One region of the Solibaculum intestinale genome, then DNA from elsewhere that is predicted to be linked to it. Evidence: predicted binding sites of a transcription regulator. Region 1 holds the regulator's gene; each other region holds the start of a gene.
The links. Region 1 encodes Rex, which represses fermentation and respiration genes when NADH is low (regulators of the CRP and FNR family bind a similar motif). Its sites were predicted from a motif close to ATTGTTAANNNNTTAACAAT; they were not measured.

Region 1 (4,176 bases):
GGAAGAGGGCAAGGGCATCGTAGTGGGCGGTTCCAACTACGGCCAGGGCTCTTCGAGAGAGCATGCGGCGCTGGTGCCGCTGTACTTAGGGGTCAAGGCGGTCATCGCCAAGTCCTTCGCCCGCATCCATGCGGCAAACCTGATCAATGCCGGCATCGTGCCGCTGACCTTTGAAAAGGACGCGGATTACGACGGGATTGATCAGATGGATGAGCTGCGCCTGCCGGAGATCCGCAAGGCCATCGCCGAAGGCGGCGAGATTGTGGTGGAGAATCTGACCAAGGGGACCAAGTTCCCGGTGCGCTGCGAGCTGTCCAAGCGCCAGCGGGAGATGCTGCTGGCCGGCGGCCTTCTCAATTACACGAAGCTTCAGGCGGAATAAGCTTTTCTATTTTGAGCCAGGAGGAAACACGAATGGAAGACAAAATCACGGCAGCCCTAACAAAATTTGAACAGGTCATGCGCGCCCAGCTCGAACGGGTCGAACGGATGAAGGCGGACAAGGAGTTCACCGATTTTGAGCACCTTGACAAGCTGATCATCGGCGTGTGCGGCGGGGACGGGATCGGCCCGATCATCACCAATGAAGCCGCCCGGGTGCTCGAGTACCTCCTCAAGGATGAGGTTGAGGCGGGCAAGGTGGAGTTTCGCACCATCGACGGGCTGACCATTGAGCATCGTGCCGAAGTGGGCAAGGCGATTCCCGACGACGTGCTCGCCGAGCTGAAAAAGTGCCACGTCATTCTGAAGGGCCCGACCACCACGCCCCGTGCCGGTGATCCGTGGCCCAACATCGAGTCGGCAAACGTGGCCATGCGTAAGGAGCTCGACCTGTTCGCCAACGTCCGTCCGGTAAAGGTTCCGGAAAAGGGGATTGACTGGACCTTCTTCCGGGAGAACACAGAAGGCGCCTATACCTTGGGTTCCTGCGGCGTCAACGTGACCGACGACCTGGCGGTGGACTTTACCGTTACCACCACCCAGGGCACTGAGCGTATCGCCCGCCTTGCTTACGACTATGCCCGCAAGAATAAGAAGGAGCGGGTTTCCATCATCACCAAGGCAAACGTGGTCAAGACCACCGACGGCAAGTTTCTGCGCCTTTGCCAGGAGATTGGCAAGGAATACCCGGAGATCATCACCGACGACTGGTACATTGACATCACCACCGCGAAGCTGATCGACGAGAAGCGCCGCACTGACTTCAAGGTGTTTATCCTGCCGAACCTCTACGGCGACATCATCACCGACGAGGCTGCGGAGTTCCAGGGCGGCGTAGGTACCGCCGGCAGCGCGAACCTGGGCAAGCATTACGCCATGTTCGAAGCCATCCACGGCTCCGCTCCCCGCATGATGAACGAAGGCCGCGGCCAGTACGCCGACCCCTGTTCCATGCTGCGCGCGGCGGTGATGCTCCTTTCCCACATCGGCCGCCAGGAAAAGGCGGACCTGCTGGAAAAAGCGCTGGACAAGTGCATGTACGAAGAGAAGAAGTACGTCATCACCGGGCGGGACACGGGCGCGACCTGCAGCCAGTTCGGCGAATACGTGATGCAGACCATCGAGGCCATGCAGAACTAATTCCAGGCGGACAAAAAGGGCACGGCCCGGGCCGTGCCCTTTTCTTGCAACCCCACGGCTATCAGAACAAAGGATGAGAAACGATGAGCAACAAACGGGAAAACATCTCCATGTCGGTAATCCGGCGCCTTCCCCGGTACTACCGGTTTCTAGGGGACCTGCTCAAGCACGGGGTCACCCGCATTTCGTCACGGGAGCTTTCCCAGCGCATGGGGCTGACCGCGTCGCAGATCCGGCAGGATCTCAACTGCTTCGGTGGGTTCGGGCAGCAGGGATACGGGTATATCGTGGACCAGCTGTACCGGGAAATCGGGAAAATCCTGGGGACAGACAAGCGCCGCCGGGCGATCCTGATCGGCGCTGGCAATTTGGGGCGCGCCATCGCCAACCACATGGCGTTTGAAACCCGCGGGTTCGACCTGATCGGCATTTTCGATCAAAATCCCAACCTCATCGGCCAGGTCATCAAGGGAATCCCGGTGCAGGACAGCCGGGGCTTGGAGGAATTTTGCAGCCGCAACCATCCGGCGGTGGCGGTGCTGTGTATCCCGAGAGAGTCCACCCATGAGATGGCAACCCGCCTGACCAAGCTCGGCATCAAGGGGTTCTGGAATTTCAGCCACTATGACCTGTCGGTCCATTTCCCTGATGCGGTCATCGAAAACGTTCATTTGGGGGACAGCCTCTTGACTTTAAGCTACCGGGTTTCTGAGCTGGAGAGAAAAGAATAGGCTCTTTTTTCCCAGTACGCCGGATGCAAAAACGCGGGACCATGATGGTCCCGCGTTTTTGCATTTTTTATTTCTCTCCCGCTTCACAGAGCTCTCGAAGCTTTTGCTTGAGCGCATCCTTTGCCACTCTGGTTTTAATAAAAAGAGGAAGAACGCAAATTCCACTTATGACAGCCGCAGGAACGCAGATCCAGACCCCATTCGTGACCATATCGAAAACCAGCTTTTTTGAATCCTCTAATATAGGTAGAAGAAAAAGAGGCAGAAAAGAAGACAATAGCAACAAAAATGGGATAGCTGCGATCACAATGGAAAGGATAATCGCCACTGTCATTTTCGTGTATGTATAGGAGATAGTATCCCCTACAATCTCACCCTTTAACACCGTTACCCAGGAATTGCGGATACAAGGAATGCGGTAGAAATAAAACGAATGCTTTTCCAACAGTTTTCCCCGAAAGTCCCTGTCCTGATGAAAAGAACAGGAGGTATCTATCTGTTCCAAAAATCGTTCCTGGAATTTTTCTTGCGTAACCTCTAATAGCATAGACTCTTTTCTCACGAAAATGCCCTTCTTTCCTGTTCCATCAATTCATAACTTTATTTTAACATAAAAGTTTCCACCGCAAAAGATAGAAAGGAGGCCGCCGAAACAGTCGGCTGCCTCCTGTTCAAATAAAACCGCAGACAAGCGGATATCTCCAGAATTTTACGCGGAAACCATTTTCCCATTTAGAATCGGCAAGGCAAAATATGTCCGGCTCGCCGCACAAAGGCCATGCTTTTGCATCACCTTCCACAGCTTTTCCGCCTTCTCCTGCTCCATCTCGCACAAGGGCAGACGGCAGGACCCCACCGGCACGCCCATAAACCGCAGGGCCTGCTTGACCGGAATAGGATTGACGTCGGAAAACAAAGCTCCGATCAAATCCAGATACTGCAGCTGCAGCGACGTGCTGTGCTGGACGTTGCCGTCCCGGTAGCTCTGGCAGATGTCGTGGACTACATGAGGCAGCAGGTTGGCCAGCACCGAAATCACACCCTTGGCGCCCAGTGAAAGGGACGGGGTGATCTGGTCGTCGTTGCCACAGTAGATGTCCAGCCGGTTGCCGCAGCGGGCGGCGATCTGAGCCATCTGGGAGACGCTGCCGCTGGCTTCTTTGATACCGACGATATTTTCCACCTCGCAAAGCCGCACACAGGTATCCGGCTGGATGTTCACGCCGGTGCGGGAAGGGACGTTATAAAGGATAACCGGCAGGTCGGCTGCCTGGGCGCAGGCTTTGAAATGCTGATAGAGCCCCTCCTGGGAGGTCTTATTGTAGTAGGGGGTTACGTGTAACAGAGCATCCGCGCCCGCTTTCTGAGCGAGCTTGGAAAGGCTGACCGCGTGCTGGGTGCAGTTGCCTCCCACGCCGGCGATCACCGGCACCCGGCCGTTTACCACCGAGGCGGTAAAACGGATGACTTCCAGATGCTCTTCATCGGTCATGGTGGAAGCTTCCCCGGTGGTCCCGGCTACGACGATGGCATCGGCATGGTTTGCAAGCTGGTGCTCCAGCAACGCGTTAAGTATGTGGTAATCAATGGCGCCGTCATCCTTCATGGGAGTGACGATGGCGGTGGCGCAACCTCGAAACACGGTTTTTTTCATGATAAACCCTCTCGTTTTTGGAAAATTTCCTTTTGGTGCAGGTGGCGTGCCTGCTGGTATCAATATAGTCCTGTGAGAGGAAAAACTCAAGAAAAGATCCCATAAAGAAACCGGCTTGGATGTTAAGGCCGTGTTCACACGGGAAGGTCCAGAATCAGATAAAGCGCGCCGCCCAAGGCACCCGCTCCCAGCATGACGAAAATTGGGTTT
Region 2 (4,176 bases), on a different contig from region 1:
TTGACCTGGTGACCGAGGGGGTCATCACCCTAGGCAAGGCGCTGGAGCTGATGAAAAAGTATGAGCAGGGTGGGGTAGGACGGGACAACGCCCTCAATTACAAGAAGGACGGCGCCCATTTGCTGGCCCAGAAGCTGATTCTCGAATGCACGGGTGCCAAGTTCGTGGTGGGGCGCGCCCTCAACCCGGCCCATCAGAACCCCGACATGCCCATCGACCTGAGCATCAAGCTGCGCCTGGTGCAGGAGATCGCCGAATGCCTGCGGCGGATGGACAAAGAGGTCGTGGTGGAATACCATTAAGGGGCCCTTTGGCAGATGGACAGATAACGAAACGCCTGGAAGAACGAGCATATGACTCGCTTCTTCCAGGCATTTTTCTATAATGCTGCGTTGTATCCGCATACGTAGTAACGGTCAACATGGGAATGGCCAAACGGGGATATTTGGGATACGATTGATAGGGGATGAAGATACCGAGATAAAAGCCCCCTCTGAAAATCCTTTTCTTTCCCGCGCGTCTCTCAGGAAATAGCCTGCGAACACGGTTTCATATTTTTTCGCCGGTGTCTTTCATAGTAAAGATAGAATCATAATTGCAATTCAATGCCTCTGCAATGCGAATCAACTCTTTTTCGGAAAAGTTATCCTCTCTTAACTTGTTGCTGAAGTTGCTTTGCTTATATCCAAGGCTTTCCGCCAGTCTTTTGTTTTCATATTTTTAATTAAAAAACGAAGGTTGGCTGATTGGATGAGCGCTTCGTAAAAAGAAGAACCATTATGAACAACATTTCCAAAAGAACAATCAGCCGAGTATAAGCATAAGAAAAGGAGAGGACAAGCATGACGCGTTTGCGGGTAAAGGAATTGCTGGAGGAACAGGGAAGAACAAAATACTGGCTGTTCAAGCAGCTGGGGATGAGCTACCAAAGTGTAAGCCGCATGCTTAATAACCAGACGCAATCCATACGGTTTGAATGTATGGATACGCTTTGTCAACTCTTCCACTGTTCGCCGCAGGAGCTCTTCGAGTATTCTGAGGAAGAATAGGGGATGCATGTCCGTTTCGATGACCCCCAGGCTGCCTCTTTCTTTTGCGCCGCCAAAAGAAAGAGGCAAAAGAAAAGGCGGCGAGAGGTGGAAACGGTAAGAACTGGACTGTTTTTTCTCCTTCAAATGTACCTTTCCAAAGCTCTTTTGGGTGTTCATTTCTTTTGCGCTGCCAAAAGAAACGAACCAAAGAAAAGGCAGTTCAAGGGGGAAAAAGACGCTAGGGACGGGGACACAAATTTTTCCCCCTTGAAAATCCCCCTCTTATCGGAGGAGGGCAGGAGGAAGAAAATTAAACCTTAGTGAGATATAATCATATAACCCAGACAGCCGGTAAAATCGATTGTGAATATATTTCATATTCCCGACTGAATGCCTAGAGGGTACTTCCGGGAGAAAAACCTTGCCCCCGAACTTTACGCCGTTTTTCTCCCTTAAGTCGCCCTTTCTTTGGTTCGTTTCTTTCGGCGGCGCAAAAGAAATGAACACGATGTCAGGCAGAAACCGGACGGATAAGGCCGACTGCGGCAAAGCTGAAACCGGATTTTTAGCAAAACCCGGTATAAGAAGATTTGGCAAATCATAGGTCCTCTTTTCAAATGACTGTCAGAGTGCCTCTTTCTTTCGGCGGCGCGAAAGAAAGAAACACGAAGTCAGGCAGAAACCGGACAGCAGATTCCGACGAAAAGCCATCTAAGAAAAAGAAAAGGGTATGCCCTGGCGTTTCCCGTGCAAACCACAAAAGCCAAATCGGGATTTCTTTCCATAGGTATCAAAAAAAGACGCAAAAAGCCTGCCAGGAACCTCAAAAATGTATCGGAAAGAACCAAAAGACAGCTTGTTAAAATATTCACAAAATTCTCGGAAAAAGGAGCGCAAAGTTGTACTTGCGTTTTGTAGGAGCGTTTGATAAAATATTAACAATCTCACCGGGCAAACGGTAACGATACCCGTGGAGAACCATCATCCGCAATCATTCCGCTTCGGCGGACATACATTGCCCGAAACGCTCGATTTAGAAAGGGGAATTCTCATGGCAAATCAGAAACAAGCTCCCGTGGAAACCGATGCGATGATCAACGACCTGGTGGAAAAGGCCCAGCGGGCCCTCGAAGGCTATATGAGCCTCAACCAGGAGCAGGTGGACAAAATCGTCCACGCCATGACCTTGGCAGGTCTCGACCAGCACCTGTACCTGGCCAAGCTTGCGGTGGAGGAAACCGGCCGCGGCGTGGTGGAGGATAAGGTCATTAAGAACAGCTTCGCCACCGAATATATCTGGCACAGCATTAAAAACGAAAAGACCGTCGGCGTCGTGGCGGAAAACGAGATGGAGGGCTATGTGGAAGTGGCCGAGCCGGTGGGCGTCATCGCGGGCGTTACTCCGGTGACGAACCCCACTTCCACGACCATGTTCAAGTCTCTCATCGCCACCAAGACCCGCAATCCCATTATTTTCGCTTTCCATCCCAGCGCCCAGAAGTGCTCGGTGGAGGCGGCCCGCATTCTGCGCGACGCCGCAGTCAAAAACGGTGCGCCGGAACACTGCATCCAGTGGGTGGAATACCCCTCCATTGAGGCTACCACCGCCCTGATGAACCATCCGGGCGTGGCTCTTATCCTGGCCACTGGCGGTTCCGGCATGGTCCGCAGCGCATACAGCGCCGGCAAACCGGCCCTGGGCGTAGGCCCTGGCAACGTACCCTGCTACATCAACAAGGACGTGGACATCGAGCGCGCCTGCACCGACCTGATGCTGTCGAAAACCTTTGACAACGGCATGATCTGCGCCTCTGAGCAGGCGGTCATCGTCGATAAAGAGATCTCCGGCCGGTTTGAGGAGATCATGGCGGCCAACAACTGTTATTTCCTCACGCCCGAGGAAACCGTGAAGGTGACCGACTACGTCATCAACAAGGAAAAGATGGCGGTCAATCCGGCGGTGGTCGGCAAGGCAGCTTCTTGGATTGCCGAGCAGGCGGGAGTCAAGGTCCCGGAGAAAACGAAGATTTTGCTTGCAAAACTTCCCTATCCCTCCAGAAAGTACCCCCTCTCCCTGGAAAAGCTGTCTCCGGTGCTGGCCTACTTTGTCTGTGAAGACGACAAGCAGGGCTTCCAGTACGCCAAAACCATGCTGGAGCTGGGCGGCCTGGGCCATTCCGCGGTCATCCATTCCAACAACGAAGCCCTCTGCAAGGCCTACGGTGAAGCCATGAAGGTGGGCCGCGTCATCGCCAATCAGCCTTCCTCCCAGGGCGCCATCGGCGATATTTACAACACCAACACCCCGTCCTTAACCCTGGGCTGCGGCTCTTTCGGCCGGAATTCCACCACCTCCAACGTTTCTTCCGTCAACCTGATCAATAAGAAACGCCTTGCCAAAAGGAGAGTCAATATGCAGTGGTTCAAGATTCCGCCGAAGATCTACTTTGAGAACGACTCGGTCCAGTATTTGGAGAAAATGCCCGACATCTCCCGTGCCTTTATCGTCACCGACCCGATGATGGTAAAGCTCGGCTATACCGACAAGGTGCTCTATTACCTTCGCAAGCGCCAGCATTACTGCCACTGCGAGATTTTCTCCGAGGTGGAGCCCGATCCGTCGGTGGAGTGCATCATGCGCGGCGTGGACGCTATGAACCAGTTTAAGCCCGACGTGATCATCGCTTTGGGCGGCGGCTCCGCCATCGACGCGGCCAAGGGCATGTGGCTCTTCTACGAGCACCCGGACACCGACTTTGACGGCCTGCGCATGCGCTTTTTGGATATCCGCAAGCGCGCCTTCCATTACCCGAACCTGGGCAATAAGACCAAGCTTGTGGCCATCCCCACCACCTCCGGCACCGGTTCGGAGGTCACCTCCTTCGCCGTCATCACCGATAAGCAGAACGGCAACATCAAGTACCCCCTGGCCGACTATGAGCTGACTCCGGATGTGGCCATCATCGACCCGCAGTTCGTCATGACCATGCCCAAGTCCATTACCGCCGACACCGGCATGGATGTGCTCACCCACGCCATCGAGGCCTATGTGTCCACCTTGGCGTCCGATTACACCAACGGCTTGGCGGTCAAGGCCATCGAGCTGGTGTTCAAGTACCTGCCGGCCAGCTACCATGAGAACGAC
Region 3 (4,176 bases), on a different contig from region 1:
GACCATCGCAGTGGGAAAACCTCTCGTGGAGCTGGCGTCTGACCCGGAGCAGTTTCGCGTCTGGGTGGACCAATACGGCATTTGGGGCCGGTTCATCCTGATTGGCATAATGACGCTGCAGGTAGTGGTGGCCATGATTCCGGGCGAAATCATCGAAATCGGCGCGGGCTACGCGTTCGGCGCCATCGAGGGCACGCTTTTGTGCCTGGCCGGCGCGGCGGTCGGCTCGGCGATCATCTTCCTTCTCACCCGATGCTTTGGCATCAAGCTGGTGGAAGCTTTCGTATCCAGGGAAAAGCTCAGCCGGATCAAGTTTCTGCGCAATGAAAAGAAACTCAACCTGATGATCTTCATCGCCTTCTTCATCCCCGGCACCCCCAAGGACCTGCTGACCTACTTTATCGGGCTGACCCCCATGAAGCTGCGCACCTTCCTGCTCATTTCCTCCGTTGCCCGCATCCCCTCCGTCATCACCTCCACCATCGGCGGCCACGCGCTGGGCATGCAGGACTATACGTTTGCCATCATCGTCTTTGTGGTCACCGCAGCCGTCAGTGGGCTGGGCCTGCTCCTCTATAACCGCATCATGAAAAAGCGAAAGCAGGAGGCGGAATCCCACGAATAGAATTACAAATTGTATACTTAAAATTAAATATAACGAAATAGCCAGAAAAACCACACAACATTTTGAATTCTGCCGGGAAAGGGAAGAAGGACGCGGCCGCATCGTCCGCCAAGCGACACAAGAGGACCTTCCCGCTTTGTGCTGCCTGCGCGAGAGGATTTCACGGCCGGTTTGCGCCAAGCAATTGCTTGCCCTGCTGCAAAATCCAAAGGCCGCGATCCTGCTGCTGGAAAGGGCGGGCCGGCCTTGTGCCGCCGTTTGCCTAAAGGAGCGTCCGGCTCCGAGAGGCCCCTGCTTCTCCCGTTACCGGGCAGTGCTGGAGGCAGAGTTCTGGATCCCGCCGTCTCCACAGGGAGAGGACGCCGGCCAGGCGCTTTTCCAGGCTGCGGCACAGTGGGGAAGCCGCCGGGGACTTCCGTTTCTGGAGCTTCAGCTCCCATCCACGCAGGAGAATTCCGGTAAAAAGGAACAAAAATCAGTATAATTTGACAATAAATAAACGAATTGTATTAAAAGCTTCGTTGACCGATTTGTTTTCGGCCGACGGGGCTTTTTGTTTGAAAATATGGCCGGCCTCGCCGTGCCCATTTCCGTCTTGGCAGAAGACTCCCCTAATCACGGCATATCATCCAAAAGGGAGTGCTTCGGTCCGTTACACAATGACAAAGCCGCCGTTGGGACTGATGACCTGGCCGGTGATGAAATCCGCCTGTTCGCTCGCCAGGAAGAAAAGGAGATTCGCCACGTCCTCGGGCTTGCCCAGTACCCCTAAGGGCGTTTCCTCCCGCAGACCCGCGCGGGTTTCGTCGTCCAAAGCGGCGTTCATCTGTGTGTCGATGACGCCGGGGGCCACACAGTTGACGGTGATGCCGCTGGGCCCCACCTCCTTGGCCAGCGCCTTCGAAAGCCCGATCACCGCCGCCTTGGCAGCGGAATAGGCCACCTCGCAGGAGGCGCCGGTCATCCCCCAGATGGAGGATAGGTTGAGAATTTTCCCCCGCTGGCGGCGGATCATGCCGGGCAGAACGGCTTGGCAGCAGTGAAAGACCCCGGTTACATTCACAGAGAAGAGCCTCTCCCACTCCGTCTCGGTCACGTCGGTGAACAGCTTTTGCTGGGCAATGCCGGCGTTGTTGATGAGCACGTCAATGTGGCCGAACTGATGGAGGACCTCTTTTGTCATCCTGTCCACCTGTCCGCGGTCCGCCACGTCCGCCTGCACCGCCAGAATGCCGGGGTGGGACGCAGCAAGCGCTCGGGCTTCCTTTTCGCTTTGGCAGTAGTTGGCCGCCACCTGCCAGCCCTTCTGGGCGAACAAACGGGCGGCGGCAGCCCCGATTCCTCTGGAAGCGCCGGTGATCAAAACGGTAGACGGCATGATTCTCTCTCCTTTGGGCAAGCCATATTTTTTCTATTTTACCCTACCTTTCGCATAAGGTAAAGGAGAGGGGATGAAAAAACTCCATTTGGCTGCAATTCCTGCTTGCAATCTGCGCAGTTGTCGGATAAAATAAAGCTATGTCGAAATTTTAACAAAATTCTGTGTATTTCTCTGTGTCCGGCCTGTAAAACAGGGAACAGCGGCCGGAGAAATGCAGCCCATACGGCGCGCCACTCACCGGCTGCGGTGGCGGCCGCTCCAAACAAGACAAGAACCGGCCGGAGAAAAGGTGGTTAGCATGGTAAAGTTGAGTGTATGTATCGGAAGCGCATGTCATATCAAAGGGTCCCACAGCGTGATTACCACGTTCCAGCGGCTGATTAAGGAGCATGAGCTGGAGGATAAGGTGGAGTTGATGGGCGTATTTTGCCTGGGCCATTGCACCGAGGCAGTCTCGGTGAAAATCGGCGACAGCGATATTTACAGCGTTTCCGGCGCCACGGCGGAGAACTTTTTTAATACCCAGGTGCTCCCGCTGGTGGAGTCCTGAGGGGCCGTCCTGCCTGCAGGAGAACAAGTTCATTTCCCGGGTGCCGTGGCTGCCCGCATTGATGCCGCTTATCCCGAACCAGCGGGCCGGGATAAGCGTTTCTTTTATTTTTTCGCCGCTGGAGAAATGGCGGAGACAATATGAGTATCATCCAGTTTAAGGAAGCCAACTGCAAAAGCTGCTATAAATGTATCCGGACCTGTGACGTCAAGGCGATCTCTTTTTCCAACGAACAGGCCCGCATTATTCCAGAAGCCTGCATCCTGTGCGGGAAATGTACGCTGGTATGTCCCCAGAACGCCAAGCAGGTGTCCAGCGACCTGCCCATTATCGAAGGCTATCGAAAGACCGGCGCCAAGATTTACGCCAGTGTCGCGCCCTCCTATGTGGCCGCCTTCCCGGGCAAGAGCTTTACCGCCCTGTCCGCCGCTCTCAAGCGGCTGGGCTTTGCCCATGTGGAGGAAACGGCCATCGGCGCCACCCAGGTCAGCCGGGAATACATGCGGCTGATGGAAGAAAAGAAGATGCGCAATATCATCACCACCTGCTGCCCCACCTCGGTGATGCTGGTGGAGAAATACTATCCCGAACTCGTCCCATTCATCGCGCCGGTGGTGTCTCCGGCGGTGGCCCATGCCCGGATGATGAAAAAGGCCTACGGGGACGACATCAAGGTAGTGTTTGTGGGTCCCTGCATCTCCAAAAAGCAGGAAGCCAAGACCGGGCGGGACATCAACGCCGTTTTGATGTTCGAGGAGCTCAAGGACTGGCTGGAGCAAGAAGAAATCTGCATCTCCGAGCCGGACGAAAACCCGGCCGAGATGCACGAAACCGTCAGCCGCCTCTATCCCTCGCCCGGCGGCATCCTCAGCACCATTCCCCGGGCGGCCCGCGGGAACTATAAAAGCGTGGCCGTGGACGGGCTCAACCGCTGCATCCAGATGCTCGATTCCATCCGGGACTATAACATTGGCGGCTATTTCATCGAAATGAGCGCCTGTTCGGGTTCCTGTGTGGAAGGGCCGGGGCTCAAAAGCTTCGAAACGCCCTTCCTCATTTCCAAGGACCTGCTGTTGCGCAATTCCCAGAAGAAAACCGAAACCCCGCCGGTCCCCTCCGAAGAGACCCGCACGGACTTCTTCGCCGTCTATAACCGTACCATGGTCCACGATAAAATCCCCGACGACGAGACTATCAAAGAAATTCTCGCCCGCATCGGCAAGACCACGCCCGAATCCATGCTCAACTGCGGCGCCTGCGGCTATCCCACCTGCCGGGAAAAGGCCATCGCCGTTTACCAGGGCAAGGCGGATCTGAAAATGTGCCTGCCCTACATGCGCGAAAAGGCGGAGAGCATGTCCAACGTCATTCTGGAGAACACTCCTAATGCCATCTTCATGCTCGACCAGGAGTTTATGGTGCTCCAGTATAACCGGGCGGCCGGGCGGATGTTTGACCTGACGGAAGCACAAACAGTGGGCATGCCCATTGAGCTGGTGCTGCCGGCGGAGGATTTTGAACTGGTCAAAACCACCGGGAACCCCGTCTTCAATTCTCCCCGGGAGATGAAGGACGGGAAGCTTTCTATCGAACAGACCATCGTTCCCGTACCCAATGGGG
Region 4 (4,176 bases), on a different contig from region 1:
TTTTGCACGCGGTCACACAAACGCCGCCGGAGAAAGATCTTTCTCCGGCGGCGTTTTTTTGGTACGGGTAAACGGACGCATTTCGCTTGGACGTAGGACGGGAATTCCTTATAAAGTCCCTGCTTTTATGGACGGTGCAAAACAGAAGGAGACGGCCGTTCACATTCTGATTTTTTACGCTGGTTTTCGTCACAATCGGACGGCAGATTCGTTTGGTAGATGGAGAGAGGAGGGAGGCCATGGAGAAGGAGGACTTGGAGGATGTATACGAACGGTATTACACGGAGGTGTATCTGTACGCCCTATCCCTTTGCCGAAACCGGACGGATGCGGAGGATCTAACGGGAGAATCCTTTTTAAGAGCGTTGATCTGCTTAGAGAAGAGTGGAGGAAGCATAAAATTTTGGCTGATGAAAGTCTGCCGCAACCTGTGGCTGGACCGGTTGCGAAAAGAGCGGCGGCTCACCTCCCTTCTTGATGAGGAGATAGAGCGGCTGCCGGACAGTCAGGACCTGTTGGGGGAACTGGTAGAAAACGAACGAAATCGACAGCTTTACGACGCGGTTCTAAGGTTGCCACCCGGATATCGAGAACCTGTGATTCTCTTTTATTATGGGGGCTTGCCCACAAGGGACGTGGCGAAGGTGCTTGGAATTACAGATACTGCAGTACGCACCCGACTTTACCGGGCACGGATGTATCTCGGCAAACAATTGGAAAAGGAGGATTTGTAATGAGTTTCAGAGAGATATTTGAGCGCTATCTGAAAAATGAGGCAACTGCGGAGGAAATCACCCTTGTAGAGGATGAGTTGGAACGAGCGCAGGTGCTGAATGACTACTTTCTGGATAAAGCAGATGAGGCCACTTCGCTACAGCTGAAAATTCCCGAAGAAACGATAAAAAGGGAAACCAAAAAGATAAAAAAGAAAATTAATAAGAAGTTTCGTCGGACGGTCTTGAAAGTACTTGCATCCATTCTTGGGCTGGTGCTTTGCACTATCCTCATCATATCCCCGATTCTTGACGCCTGTTTTTATAGTCCTTATGCGCCAAGCGAATACCAAAACGACAAGGGAGAAAACTATACCATAAATGATACCAATCTATTTAGTGAAAATTTACGTGCCCTGTCGGAACTTCTTCTTCCTGGTATCGATGGTATTTATGCAGAGAACGTCAAGAAAATCGGCGCATCTTACTATTCTATGCAAATAAGTCAATATTTTTTTGATGATTCTTCCAATATTTTTGATGCCTCTCTCTTCTTGGACCAATTTTCGTCGCTCAGTTCTTTCAACCGCTATCCCAGTAGAGGAACCCGCTATATGCTTTCGGATGGGAGTTGGAACCAAGAAAAGATCGTCTACTATACTCTGAGCGAAAGATATCCGTATGACGGCGCCCATAACCCGGACCCACATGCCGTCGATTTTGAGACGGTTCCCGATTTACCTGCTACTGCCCAGCTCACCGGCTATCTCACCTTTCGAGAACCTCTGAGTATGGATGCACTGATGGACAAAATGATTCAGTATAATTCTACAGAGCACAATGTAACCTTTCAATGGATCGAAGTCGTCACCAGTGATCCGACGTTACGCCTGGGTGAACCAAGAGCATATTCCTACACCAATTTCGGCTTTACGTATCAAAAGTTCCGCGTGTATTCCCTTATCAATGCTGATGCAGGGCCTCAGTATTTTTCAATGGGATCTCCATGGCCTCTGTACTATGAAGACGGTCCAATATTGATGGATTTTCACAGTGGTGAGGCTATGGAGCACCATTTTACATCTTTGCTCAATCAAATGATCGAAAACCCCGAATTTTGCAACGTGTTTACCGGCGGAACGGCAAAGTTTCAAGAGGCGCTTTCCTATGTGCAGCAAAACGGTATAAAATCACCCTGTGTTTTAATTACCGCCTCCAGAGACGACGTTCTCGCCCTGCGCGATGACCCGGATGTGGACCGGTTTGCCATCGACAATGTAACCCTTTCCGAATATTCCAAATAGTTTTTCGTCTTGCGGATGCTTCCTCACAATTAGTACACAAATTTGATACAAAAATGAAATCGAAATTTTAGGTTTCTGCCATTGTTAAAAAAATAATTATGCGGTATACTGACGACAGTGGTTTGATAATTAAATAACAATACCAAACATACAGGAGGTAACCACAGTCATGGCAAACAGAATCATTCTCAACGAAACGTCCTATTTCGGCGCGGGCGCCATCTCCGTCATCGCGGACGAGGCGAAGAAGCGCGGCTACAAGAAGGCCCTCGTTGTGACCGACAAGAGCCTGATGAAGTTTGAAGTCGCCACCAAGGTGCTCAAGGTGCTCGACGACGCCGGTCTTGCCTATGAAGTGTTCGACGACTGTAAGCCCAACCCCACCATCCAGAACGTACAGGATGGCGTGGCTGCCTGCAAGAAGGCGGGTGCGGATTACCTGGTTGCCATCGGCGGCGGTTCCTCCATGGACACCGCGAAGGCCATCGGCATCATCATGAATAACCCGGAGCATGCCGACGTCAGAAGCCTGGAAGGCGCAGTTGACACCAAGAACAAGTGCATGCCGATCATCGCTGTCCCCACCACTGCCGGTACTGCCGCGGAGGTCACCATCAACTACGTCATCACCGACGTGGAGAAGAGCCGCAAGTTCGTCTGCGTCGACCCGCATGACATTCCGCTGGTCGCCGTCATTGATTCGGATATGATGTCCAGCATGCCCAAGGGCCTGACGGCCGCCACCGGTATGGACGCGCTGACCCACGCCATCGAAGGTTACATCACCAAGGGTGCCTGGGAAATGACCGACATGTTCCACCTCAAGGCCATCGAGCTGATCTCCCGCTCGCTGCGCAAGGCCTGCGAGAACGACCCGCAGGGCAGAGAAGACATGGCTCTGGGCCAGTACATCGCCGGCATGGGCTTCTCCAATGTGGGTCTTGGCATCGTTCACTCCATGGCGCACCCGCTGGGCGCTGTGTATGACACCCCTCACGGCGTAGCCAACGCCATCATCCTGCCCACTGTTATGGAGTATAACGCCGAAGCGACCGGTGAGAAGTACCGCGACATCGCTAAGGCTATGGGCGTTCCCGGAACGGAGAACATGACTCAGGAAGAGTACCGCAAGGCCGCCATCGACGCGGTCAAGAAGCTCTCTGAGGATGTGGGAATTCCGAAGAAGGTTTCCGAGGTCGGCGTGAAGGAAGAGGACATCCCGATGCTCGCGCAGCAGGCTATGGACGATGCCTGCCGTCCCGGCAACCCGAAGGATCCGACCAAGGAAGACATTATCGCGCTTTATAAATCCATGATGTAATCATCGGTTTTGTTGCTCATCAAAAAGCAAGGACCTGGAGTCCAAATGGACTCCAGGTCCTTTTTGTTTGCTACTGCAGAATTACAGGCCGTTAATGAATCCAATCTCGTGCTTGTGCAGGGCGGTGACTACCTTGCGGATGCGCATTTTGACTTCGTCGCCGGTCTTCGGCGTCTGGATATACTGGATAATCCGTTCCTTCCCTTCCCGGGGCAGCTTTCCGAACTCGGACATGGCGTCCATGTCCAGGGCCAGCTCCATCCCCAGCCCCAGGGGCATATCCGGTGTATTGTCCGGGTGGCGGGTTCCTTCTCCTACAAAGGGGTTTTGCTCCATACCGATTCCTCCTTTTTTAAGACGGGATTAGTATTTGTGCATACGCCCGCAGCTATGCATTCTCTGGGCAAATATTAAAAAATCTTGAGGTTATTCAGCATATTTATTCAGGGGGGACATAGAATTAGGTAACCAGATTACCTGTTTTTTCTATTACGTCAATTCAGGTAAAAATGCAGCAGATTTTCATCAAAAATCGTCGATTTTCGTCTTTTTTTCCTTGACTTTTGTTTCAGAAAAGTGTATGATTTTATTAACAAATTAGACGTATTTTCGGTAAATAATGGATATTATTTTCTATTTTTGCGGTCTGTTGGTACGCTATACTTACAGGAGAGGAGCGCGTACTGCAAATATAAACTGAAAAGGAGCCAGATCATGAAGTTATTTCTCAAAAAGCGCGGCAAGAAAGGCTTTACCCTGGTAGAACTGGTCATCGTCATCGCCATCCTGGCCATCCTGGCGGCTGTCGCCATCCCCACTGTCATCGGCGTCATCAGCA

Region 2: adhE (bifunctional acetaldehyde-CoA/alcohol dehydrogenase) is a predicted target of Rex. The motif match lies at 1,955-1,974, and genes of this name have one in related genera.
Region 3: WMO26_RS11785 ((2Fe-2S) ferredoxin domain-containing protein) is a predicted target of Rex. The motif match lies at 2,143-2,162, and genes of this name have one in related genera.
Region 4: fucO (lactaldehyde reductase) is a predicted target of Rex. The motif match lies at 2,139-2,158, and genes of this name have one in related genera.

What each region holds. Positions count from the first base shown of each region.
Region 1 covers NZ_JBBMFD010000004.1:76,243-80,418, forward strand. The annotation lists gene WMO26_RS04020 (aconitate hydratase) at 1-382, shown strand, start outside; gene WMO26_RS04025 (isocitrate/isopropylmalate family dehydrogenase) at 415-1,581, shown strand; gene WMO26_RS04030 (redox-sensing transcriptional repressor Rex) at 1,665-2,312, shown strand; gene WMO26_RS04035 (hypothetical protein) at 2,380-2,874, opposite strand; gene dapA (4-hydroxy-tetrahydrodipicolinate synthase) at 3,022-3,966, opposite strand; gene WMO26_RS04045 (chromate transporter) at 4,101-4,176, opposite strand, start outside.
Region 2 covers NZ_JBBMFD010000027.1:23,558-27,733, forward strand. The annotation lists gene WMO26_RS11795 (SpoIIE family protein phosphatase) at 1-302, shown strand, start outside; gene WMO26_RS13675 (hypothetical protein) at 654-1,175, opposite strand; gene adhE (bifunctional acetaldehyde-CoA/alcohol dehydrogenase) at 2,083-4,176, shown strand, end outside.
Region 3 covers NZ_JBBMFD010000027.1:18,297-22,472, forward strand. The annotation lists gene WMO26_RS11775 (TVP38/TMEM64 family protein) at 1-625, shown strand, start outside; gene ymfI (elongation factor P 5-aminopentanone reductase) at 1,278-2,003, opposite strand; gene WMO26_RS11785 ((2Fe-2S) ferredoxin domain-containing protein) at 2,305-2,556, shown strand; gene WMO26_RS11790 ([Fe-Fe] hydrogenase large subunit C-terminal domain-containing protein) at 2,697-4,176, shown strand, end outside.
Region 4 covers NZ_JBBMFD010000003.1:43,225-47,400, forward strand. The annotation lists gene WMO26_RS03155 (RNA polymerase sigma factor) at 240-734, shown strand; gene WMO26_RS03160 (anti sigma factor C-terminal domain-containing protein) at 734-2,017, shown strand; gene fucO (lactaldehyde reductase) at 2,187-3,338, shown strand; gene WMO26_RS03170 (hypothetical protein) at 3,420-3,674, opposite strand; gene WMO26_RS03175 (prepilin-type N-terminal cleavage/methylation domain-containing protein) at 4,053-4,176, shown strand, end outside.